One region of the Actinopolymorpha cephalotaxi genome, then DNA from elsewhere that is predicted to be linked to it. Evidence: predicted binding sites of a transcription regulator. Region 1 holds the regulator's gene; the other holds the start of a gene.
What was found. The regulator LexA, encoded in region 1, represses DNA repair genes until DNA is damaged. The targets are predictions, from matches to a motif close to TCGAACANNTGTTCGA.
Positions count from the first base shown of each region.

Region 2: FHR37_RS18840 (alpha-ketoglutarate-dependent dioxygenase AlkB) is a predicted target of LexA. The motif match lies at 2,095-2,110, and genes of this name have one in related genera.

Region 1 covers NZ_JACBZA010000001.1:1,405,430-1,410,360, forward strand. Annotated here, with positions in the region: gene FHR37_RS06330 (ATP-dependent DNA helicase) at 1-1,254, shown strand, start outside; gene FHR37_RS06335 (hypothetical protein) at 1,309-2,175, opposite strand; gene lexA (transcriptional repressor LexA) at 2,219-2,956, opposite strand; gene FHR37_RS06345 (LysM peptidoglycan-binding domain-containing protein) at 3,316-4,011, shown strand; gene nrdR (transcriptional regulator NrdR) at 4,509-4,931, shown strand, end outside.
Region 2 covers NZ_JACBZA010000001.1:4,263,802-4,268,732, reverse strand. Annotated here, with positions in the region: gene FHR37_RS18850 (alpha/beta hydrolase) at 1-524, shown strand, start outside; gene FHR37_RS18845 (SDR family NAD(P)-dependent oxidoreductase) at 545-1,345, opposite strand; gene FHR37_RS18840 (alpha-ketoglutarate-dependent dioxygenase AlkB) at 1,443-2,072, opposite strand; gene FHR37_RS18835 (hypothetical protein) at 2,225-2,716, shown strand; gene FHR37_RS18830 (phosphotransferase family protein) at 2,776-3,717, shown strand; gene FHR37_RS18825 (PQQ-binding-like beta-propeller repeat protein) at 3,885-4,931, shown strand, end outside.

The DNA.
Region 1 (4,931 bases):
GCCGATCCGCTGGAGGACGCGGGGGAGGCGCTGCGCTCGGCGCTGGCGTCCGCCCCGCTGGGCAGGGTGGAGACCCCCAGCTCCGAGCTCACCGCCGCGGTCGCGCTGGTCCGTGACTCCGCGCGCGCGGCCTGGTCGGCCTTTCCCAGCGAGAAGAAGGACTCCGACGCCGAGTCGGGTCGCCGGCAGGCGCGTTCCTACGTCGAGCAGATCCGCGACGTCGCCGAGCGCGTCAGCGGGTTGTCGCCGTACGACGTGGTGTGGGTGGCCGAACGTGAGCGGGGTGGTCCGGAGCTACGGGTCGCGCCGCTGTCGGTGGCGGGGCTGCTGCGGGAGAAGTTGCTCTCCGAGCGGACCTGCGTCCTCACCTCGGCGACGCTGAAGCTGGGCGGGGACTTCGACTCCGCCGCCCGGTCGGTGGGTCTGCGTCCGGTCGACCGGATCCCGGACGGTGAGGACGGGGCCGGCCGGAAGGGACGTGGCGGGAGTGAGACGGGCGGGGAGCCGGCGACCGATCGGACCGGCGACCAGGACGGCGGATCGGCGAGCGAGGGCGGCAAGGACATCGTTGAGCCGCTGCCATGGCGGGGTCTGGATGTCGGTTCGCCGTTCGACTACGAGCGGCAGGCGATCCTCTACGTCGCCCGCAGGTTGGCTCCACCCGGCCGGGGCGGGATCTCCCCGCGGGTCCTGGACGAGGTGAGCGAGCTGGTCGAGGCGGCCGGCGGCGCGACGTTGGGGTTGTTCTCGTCCCGCCGGGCGGCGGAGGAGGCGGCCGCGGCGGTGCGGGACCGGCTGGGAGTCGAGGTGCTCTGTCAGGGCGAGGGGCAGCTGAGTGAGCTGCACCGGAGGTTCGCGGCCGAGCCGGACACGTCGTTGTTCGGGACGCTGTCGCTGTGGCAGGGCCTCGATGTGCCGGGTGACGCCTGTCAGCTCGTGATCATCGACAGGATTCCGTTCCCGCGCCCGGACGACCCGCTGACCTCGGCGCGTCAGCGCGCGGTCGACGAGGCGGGAGGAAACGGCTTCATGTCCGTGGCCGCCACTCACGCCGCACTCCTGCTCGCGCAGGGGGTCGGCCGGCTCATCCGCAGGTCGACCGACCGTGGCGTGGTGGCGGTGCTCGACCCGCGGCTGGTCACCGCGCGATACGGCAACTACCTGCGCGCGTCGCTGCCGCCGATGTGGTTCACCGGAGACCGCGACGTCGCGCTCGGTGCGCTGCGCCGACTGCGGTCGGCCCGCGAGGAGTGAGACAGCGGCCGGGCCGGATGGGTGTCGACCTGGTGTCGCCGAGTCACGGCCCGGTCAGGGACGGTGGACGCACACCGCGACAGGTGTCTGCTGCCGGCCCTGGCCGAACGGGTTGTCGCGGAAGAGTTCGGCGAAGAACTCGATCGGCCGGCTGGTGTCGTGTCCCAGGACGTCCCGCCCCAGGTCGTTGGAGTCGATCACCACGGTGCCGCCGAGCGTGCCGGCCGGACCGGACGGGAGCACCTTGCGAAGCGTCGCGGTGATCTCGGCGGCCATCTTGTCGGGGGCCTTCGGCGGCAGCTTCGCGGAGACGTTCGACGGGAACGCGGAGTAGGGCGTGGGCCCGTCGATCGCGTTGACCCGGTGACCGGCGACCCGGTAGAACCAGCCTCGCCGGCCCAGCGCCTTGCCCACGACGCTCGCCCCGGCCGCGACCACGATGCGTGGCAGGCCGGCCTCCTTGATGGCCAGCTGCATGGTCCACGGGCTGCCGAGTCCGATGCCGTGCGGTGTGCGCTGCACCCACTTCGACAGCACCCGGGCCGCCGGGGTCGGGTTGATCTCCCAGGTGAAGTAGGACCGGCCCTGGGAGATCGCCACGATCTTCTCGCTCACCACGACGTACCACGGCTCGTCGAAGGCGCCCTCGAACCTGCTGTCGTCCTCGGCCAGCCGGACCGTCTTGACGACGTAGTCGCTGAGCTTGTCCGCCACCGGGTCACCTCGACCGAACAGAGCGGTCTGGATCGGGACGCGTGCCCATCGCGTCCCGTCCACCTCGATGGTGAGACTCTTCCCGGCATTGGGGTCCAGCGGCTCCTTCGGCGGGGGTCCGGGCCGTCCGGATTCCGCGACACTCGCGTTGACGGGTGCCTGATTGGATCCGGTCGTGGTGCCGGTCTCCGCCGCTGGGTCGGACATGTCGCTCCCGGTGATAACTCCTGTGACGAGCGTCGCAGCCTGCTCAGACCCGACGTAGGACCGCGACGACCTTACCGAGGATGACGGCGTCGTCTCCAGGGATGGGCTCGTACGCGGGATTGTGCGGCACCAGCCACACCTTTCCGTCACGGGGCCGATACGTCTTGACGGTCGCCTCGCCGTCGATCATCGCCGAGACGATCTCGCCCGACTCCGCCTCGGGCTGCTGACGGACGACCACCCAGTCGCCGTCGCAGATGGCCGCCTCCACCATGGAGTCACCCCGGACGCGAAGCAGGAAGAGCTCACCCTCGCCGACGAGCTGGCGCGGCAGCGGCATGATCTCCTCGACCGACTGCTCGGCCAGGATCGGGCCACCGGCCGCGATCCGGCCCACCACGGGCACGAATGCCGGCGCCGGGCGGTCCTCACCGCTGTCGGTCTCGTCGTAGGCCGGCACCCCCGACAGGGACGCCCGCCGGGTGGACGCGGACGGTGCGAGCACCTCGAGCGCCCGGGGCCGGTTGGGGTCGCGGCGGATGAAGCCCTTGCTCTCCAGGACTCTGAGCTGGTGTGCCACCGACGAGGAGGACGTGAGGCCCACCAGCTCACCGATCTCACGCATCGCCGGGGGATATCCGCGGGTCTCCACCGAATCTCGGATGACTTCGAGGATGCGTCGCTGGCGTGGAGTGAGTCCGGTCGCGTCGGGCGGCCCGTCGGGCAGCTCCCGGACGTTCGCCGTAGGGGACTCCGTCGCCGTGTTTTTCCGCTTGGGCATAGCGGCTGTCTCCTTCCACAGATGTCGGGCCGCGACTCTGCCGGCCCTCGGAAGTGAGCCTAGAGCCTGGTCAGAGCACTTTCAAACATCTGTTCGACGCGTGTCGCGATTGATTTACCGGAGTCCCGAAATGCCGGGTAACGGAGCTTCCGGGCGTCTGCGTCGAACGTGTTTTCGAGCGAACTCTGGTGCTTGTCGGTGGGCTGGTGTAGAAATCCATCAGTAAGAAGGTCGAACAGTCGTTCGAGCGCCGAAGCGGAAGTGGTGGCGCGGATGTGTGCAGCGGAAGCCGCCGCCGGCGGCGTGGTGGACGGCGAAGGCGTGACAGAAGTGAATCGGTGTTCGTGGGAGGTCGGACGATGAGCAACAGCGCGTCGGTGGTCTATCTCGAGGACTTCGTGTCCCGTCGGGCCGGCGGTGCTCCGGACCGCGGCCAAAGGCACCTCAGCCCGGTCGCGCCGCCGGTGGGCCCGGGCGACGTCCGGTCCCGCGACGCCCGGCCGCGAGAGTTTCGGCCGCGAGAGCTCCGACCGCGCGGCGTCCGTCCGTTCCTGCGGGTGCCGCACGAGGAGACGGAGGCGGCCGCCCGAGTGGAGGCGCCGTGCACGGCTCGGGGCGGTGCGAGCGAGGTGGCGCCCGGGCGGGTGCGCCCCGCACCGGGGGCTCGTCGACGCCCCCCGCGACCGCGGGGCGTGCGGTCGTGCGTGCTTCCGGCCGCCCGCGGGCGGTCCGACCCGTCGACTCTCCGCCTGACCAGGCGTGGCCGGCTGGTGCTGACCACGCTGACGGCCATGGCGACGCTGGCGCTCGTCGGCGTTCTCGGGCTTCTGGCGCAGGGTGCGTTCGGCGCCGCGGCCCGTGGTGCCGCTGACTCGACGGCCACGACCACGATCACGGTGGAGCCGGGGGAGACGATGTGGGGGATCGCCACCCAGCTCACCCCCGGTGCCGACCCGCGGGCGACGGTGGACGAGATCGCCCGGCTCAACGACGTGTCCCGCGCAGGTGACCTGCGCGTCGGCCAGCGGCTGGTCGTCCCCGTCCAGGCGCGCTGAACCTGCCTGCCCCAACCCCACCGCGCGAACTCTGTGTGCGGCGGGACCCGCATGCGCGCCTGGATCCCCGTGTGCGCCTGTTATGCCGTGTGCGTCGGTATCCCCGCGCGCGTCGGTACGTCCATGCGTCCCGCCGGTACGTACGTCGTGCGCCCTCCGGCGGCCGGCCGCCATGCCTCGCATTCGCGACATCTCCGGGCCGACACGCCGAGCCGGGAGCTTGTATTCGAATCGCGCCGGGAGCCTGACCTGCAAGGACGCCGAGACGTGTGTGCGGCGACACGCGGAGCGCCTTGCATGCCCGGCGGGAGCGACGTAGCGTACCCCTAGATGTGGTAGTTACAGACCTGTAAGTCATCCACAGGTTGTGATTCGCAAGGCACAGGTTCTCCCCAGGTCATCCACAGGTTCGTCCCCAGGGGAGACGGTGCCGGCGAGGGTCGGACGAAGATCGGCCGGGCGTCGTGCCCGCCGGCGGCGAGGGGAGTCACGAGGCGATGCACTGCCCGTTCTGCCGGCATCCTGACAGTCGGGTGGTCGACAGCCGCACCGCCGACGACGGCGCCGCCATCCGGCGCCGGCGCCAGTGCCTGGACTGCGAGCGCCGGTTCACCACCGTCGAGCAGGTCACGCTCGCCGTGGTCAAGCGCAGCGCCGTCACCGAGCCGTTCAGCCGCGAGAAGGTCATCACCGGGGTACGCAAGGCGTGCAAGGGTCGGCCCGTCACCGAGGACTCCCTCGCGCAGTTGGCGCAGCGGGTGGAGGAGGCGATCCGGTCCACCGGTTCGGCGGAGATCCCCTCCCACGAGGTGGGGCTCGCCATTCTCGGTCCGCTCCGGGAGTTGGACGAGGTGGCCTACATGCGCTTCGCCAGCGTCTACCGCAGCTTCGACACCCTGGCCGACTTCGAGACCGAGATC
Region 2 (4,931 bases), 2.9 Mb from region 1:
CCCTGCAGGGACTGGACTCCTCCCACATCGCGGTTGCCGGCGACTCCGTGGGTGGAAACCTGGCGATCGCCCTTACCCTGTTGGCGAAAGAGCGCGGGGACGTGCGGTTCGCCGCACAGGTGGAGTTCTACCCCGTGACCGACGCGGCGTTCGGCACCTCCTCCTACGAGGAGTTCGCCGAGGGCTACTTCCTGCGCCGGGACGCGATGCGGTGGTTCTGGGACCAGTACACCACCGACGAGGGCGAGCGCGCGCTGGCCACGGTGTCCCCGCTGCGCGCCGGCCCGGACGACCTTCGCGACCTGCCGCCGGCGCTGGTGATCACCGCGGAGGCCGACGTGCTCCGCGACGAGGGCGAGGCGTTCGCGGTCAGGTTGCGCCAGGCGGGGGTGTCCACGACCGCGGTGCGGTACGCCGGGGTGATCCACGACTTCGTGATGCTGGACGCGCTGCGCGACACCGGAGCCGCCCGGGCCGCGGTGACGCAGGCGGCGACGTGGCTGCGGGAACACCTGAAGGCCTGACCGGGGGACAGCTCAGGCCCTCAGGTTGCGCGGGCCGCGCGGTCGTAGGCGGCGCGAGGGATCTGGGTGGCGAGCTTGCCGCCGCTGACGTCGATCAGCGTGCCGGTGACGTACCCCGCCTGGTCGGAGGCGAGGAAGCAGACCAGGTTGGCGATGTCGTCCGGCGTACCCCAGCGGCGGATCGTCAGCAGGTCCAGCAGCCGGTCCTGTTCGTCCGGTGAGCGTTCGGCGAAGTGGTTCATCTGCGTGGGCACCATGCCCGGGGCGTAGGCGTTCGCGGTGATGTTCCAGGGGCCGAGCTCGCCGGCGAGGGCGCGGGTGAAGTGCGCGACCGCCGCCTTCGCCGAGGCGTACGCCGAACCGCCCGCGGTGGGCACGATCGCGGCGAACGACGAGACGTTGATGATGCGCCCGGACCGCTGCTCCTTCATCACCGGCACCACGGCCTTGCACATCAGGAACGTCCCGGTCAGGTTGACGTCCTGGCAGCGGCGCCAGCTCTCCTCCGACAGGACGTCGACGGGCCCGCCCGCGACGATGCCGGCGTTGTTGACCAGGATGTCGATGCGGCCGTGCCGGCGTACGGTCTCCTCGACGACCTCCTGGATGCGGGCCGAGTCGGTGACGTCGCAGACGAACTGGCTCGCGGGCACGCTGCTCTCGGCGTCGAGTTCGGCGCCGAGGGAGTCCAGGTCGTCGGGGTGGACGTCCAGCGCCACCGTGGTGACCCCTTCGGCGGCCAGCCGGCGCACGAGTTCACGGCCGATTCCACGCCCGGCCCCGGTGACGATGGCTACCCGTCCGCTGAGATCGATGTGCATGGACGCCAGCCAACCACGGCATCGGACGGTCGGGCGGCGAGCTGTCCGGCCATGGTCTGCGCCGTCTCGCCCACCGGTCGGGTCGGCTCGTCCGGGCTCAGCGCACGCCGCGTGGGCGGAACTGGATGCTGATCCGCGGCCCGACCGCTCCCTTGCTCTTGGGTACGCAGTGCTCCCAGGTGCGCTGGCAGGAGCCACCCATCACGATCAGGTCGCCGTGGCCGAGCGGATGGCGGATCGTCTCCCCGCCGTCGCGCGGCCGCAGCAGCAGGGAGCGCGGGGCGCCGAGGGAGAGGATCGCCACCATGGTGTCGTCGGTGCTGCCGCGGCCGATCCGGTCACCGTGCCAGGCGACGCTGTCACTGCCGTCGCGGTAGAGACACAGGCCGGCGGTACGGAACGGCTCGCCCAGCTCCTCGGCGTAGTAGCTGTCAAGGGCGGCTTTCGCCTGATCGAGCAGCGGGTCGGGAAGGGGAACGTCCTCGTCGTAGAAGCACAGCAGCCGCGGGACGTCGACCACCCGGTCGTACATCTGCCGCTTCTCGGCGTACCACGGGACGATCTGCGAAAGCCGCTCGAACAGCTCGTCCGAACCGCGCACCCAACCGGGCCGCAGGTCGATCCAGGCTCCGTAACTGAGCGGCACCCGGCGGACGGCGCCGGCGAGCTCGGCCAGGCCCGGCTCGTCGGCGAAGTCCAGCAGGGAGCCCTGGAACGCCGAAGTCACAGCCCCGACCCTACCCGATGCTTCGAACAGGCGTTCGCCGCACACCCGATCACGAACGTCCGCGCTGAACTGCACCAGGGAATTGTCGCGCCGTCGCGGTCGACGGTTCAATGGCGGTCACGTGACAGCGAGTTCATGGAAGGGGGCGGGGGATGAGCCGGCATCGGTTCCACGGTGACCCGGCCCGCTTCGAGGTGGTCGCCGCGTACGTCGGTGAGCGGTTCCCGACCGCGAAGTACGTCGCGGACGTGGCCGGTGGCCAGGGGATGCTGGCGCGGCTGCTGCGCAAGCGGTTCGGCATGGAGTGCGAGGTGGTGGACCCGCGCGGCTGGACGCTGAAGGGCGTGCCCGGCCGGGCGGAGGAGTACTCCGCGGGGATGGCCGACTTCTACGACGTCGTGGTCGGGCTGCATCCGGACGAGGCGCTGCGGGAGGTGGTCGACTCGGCCGTCACCCGTCCTGTCCTGGTGGTGCCGTGCTGCAACTTCTGGGATCGCTCCCACAAGTTGGGCCAGGCCGAACTGCTGGCCGCCGTCGCCGGGCACCACCGCGGGCTGGGTGGCGTGTGCGAGTCCGTACGCCTGGACTTCCGCGGCCCGAAGAACCTCGGCCTCGTCCTCGAACCGCCTGTGCCTGACCTGTGAGTTTCGCGTATGCCCGAATTGTCTTGTGCGACTGTCCTTCCGGCGGCCAGGATCGGCTGGTGACCGCAGAACGCAGGTTCGCCGACCCCGAACACCTGGCAGCGCTCGCCCGCGCGGCGTTCGGCCACGGCCGCCGGTTGGTCGCCACCGAACCCCTGGCCGGTGGCACCAAGAAGGGCGTGTACCGCCTCGCGTTCGACGACGACAGCACGGCGATTGTCTACAGCTGGGACCCGGACTCGCACGCCTCCGGCTTCGAGTTGTTCGAGGCCGCGCGCGCCCACCTGGACGCGGTGGGGGTGCGCAGCCCGCAGGTCTACCTCGCGGACCGAAGCCGGGCGCACTTCCCGGCGGACGTCGCGGTCGTCGAGGATCTCCAGGGGCCGAACCTGGAAACCCTGCTGGCAAGCGATCCGGCGGCGGCGAGCGCGGTCATGGACCGGCTGAATGCCGCGCTCGGCCGGATGCACGCCGACCTCGGACCGGCGTACGGCAAGGTCGCCTTGGTCGACGCCGGCGATCGACCGATCGGTTCCTCGTGTGAGCAGGTCGTCCTCGACAACGCGCTCGCCGATCTCGCCGGCGCCGCGTCCCGTGACCGGCGCGTGGCGAAGGCGCACGACGAGTTCGCCGACGTCCTGCGGCTGCTGGCGAGTGCTGTCGGCTCTCGTACCGCGTACGGCCTCATCCACGGTGAGCTGGGACCGGATCACGTCCTGGTCGACTCCGACGGTGCCCCGGTCCTCATCGACATCGAGGGCCTGATGTTCTTCGACGTCGAATGGGAGCACGCCTTCCTGCGGATCCGCTTCGGTAAGCACTACGCGGCCCTTCGCCGGGAGGACCTGGACAGGCAGCGGCTCGCGCTCTATCGGCTTGCTATGCACCTGTCGCTCGTCGCGAAGCCGCTGCTCATGCTCGACACCGACTTCCCCGACCACGAGGGCACGCGGATGATCGCCGAGGCGAACCTCGTGCAGGCGTTCGGCTTCCTGAGCTGACGGTCTGTCGGCCGGACAGTGAAACGGCCGAACGTGGACGTGGATCGGCCGAGGGCTGTCGTGGGTGCCGATTCACAATTACAGTCCGGACCGAAAACTTTGACTGGTTTCCCGTCGTACGCACTGCGCGGACGCCACCTCGTTCGGATCGGACTGGAGGGCAACCGATGACGACGCCCGAACGCGCACCCGAGGGCATCTCCAGGCGACGACTGCTCGGTGCGGCCGGGGCAGCCGGTGTCGGCGCGGTCGCGGCAGCGCTTCCGGCCGGCGCGAGGCCCGCGCACGCGTCGGCAGCAGCGCCTCAGGTCGCGCCGACGATCACCGACCTCGGCCCGGCGTCCGAGGTCACCGTCCTCAACGGATCCGAGCCGATCGGCGACCGCATCTACGTCAACACCGGCGGGGTCAGCCCGACCGTCGTCGGCGCGTACGACCCGGCACAGAAGCGGGTCACCCAGCGGTACACGTTGCCAACCGGGCAGGGCGCGTGGGCGACGACCGCCGTGGGCGCCGACCTCTACGTCGGCACGTACGCACCTGGCGACCTCTACCGCGTGGACACGACCGGCACGTCGGTCACGAAGGTCGCCGACGTCCGGCCGGACGACTTCATCTGGGCGCTGGACACCTCACCGGACGGCAAGGTCTACGGCGGGACGTACCCGCGCGGCCGGGTCTTCGAGTACGACCCCGCGACCGGCGCGAAGCGCGACTACGGAACGGCGGTGCCGGGCGAACAGTACGTCCGCAGCATCGCCGTCGACGACACCACGATCTACGCCGGCGTCGGGGCGCACGCACATCTGATGGCCATCGACCGGGTGACCGGTGCCGGCAGGGACATCCTGCCTCCGGAGTTCGCCGACCGTACGTTCGTCGCGACCCTCGCGTTGGAGGACGGCCTCCTCGCGGCCGGACTGTCCGCGACCGGCACGATGCTGCTGATCGACACCGCCGACCCCACGCACTACGAGGTCGTGCAGGCGCCGAACGACTCCTACATCACCGCCATCACCATCGACGCGGCGAACAACGACGTCTACTTCGGCACCCGCCCGTCCGGCACGCTCTACAAGTACGACCGGGACACCGGCTCGCTCACCTCGCTGCTGGTTCCCTACGACGGCGCGTACTTCGGCCGGATCGTCCTCGACGGACGCGTTCTGCGCGGCATCCTCACCAGCAACGTGGTGAGCTACGACCTCGACACG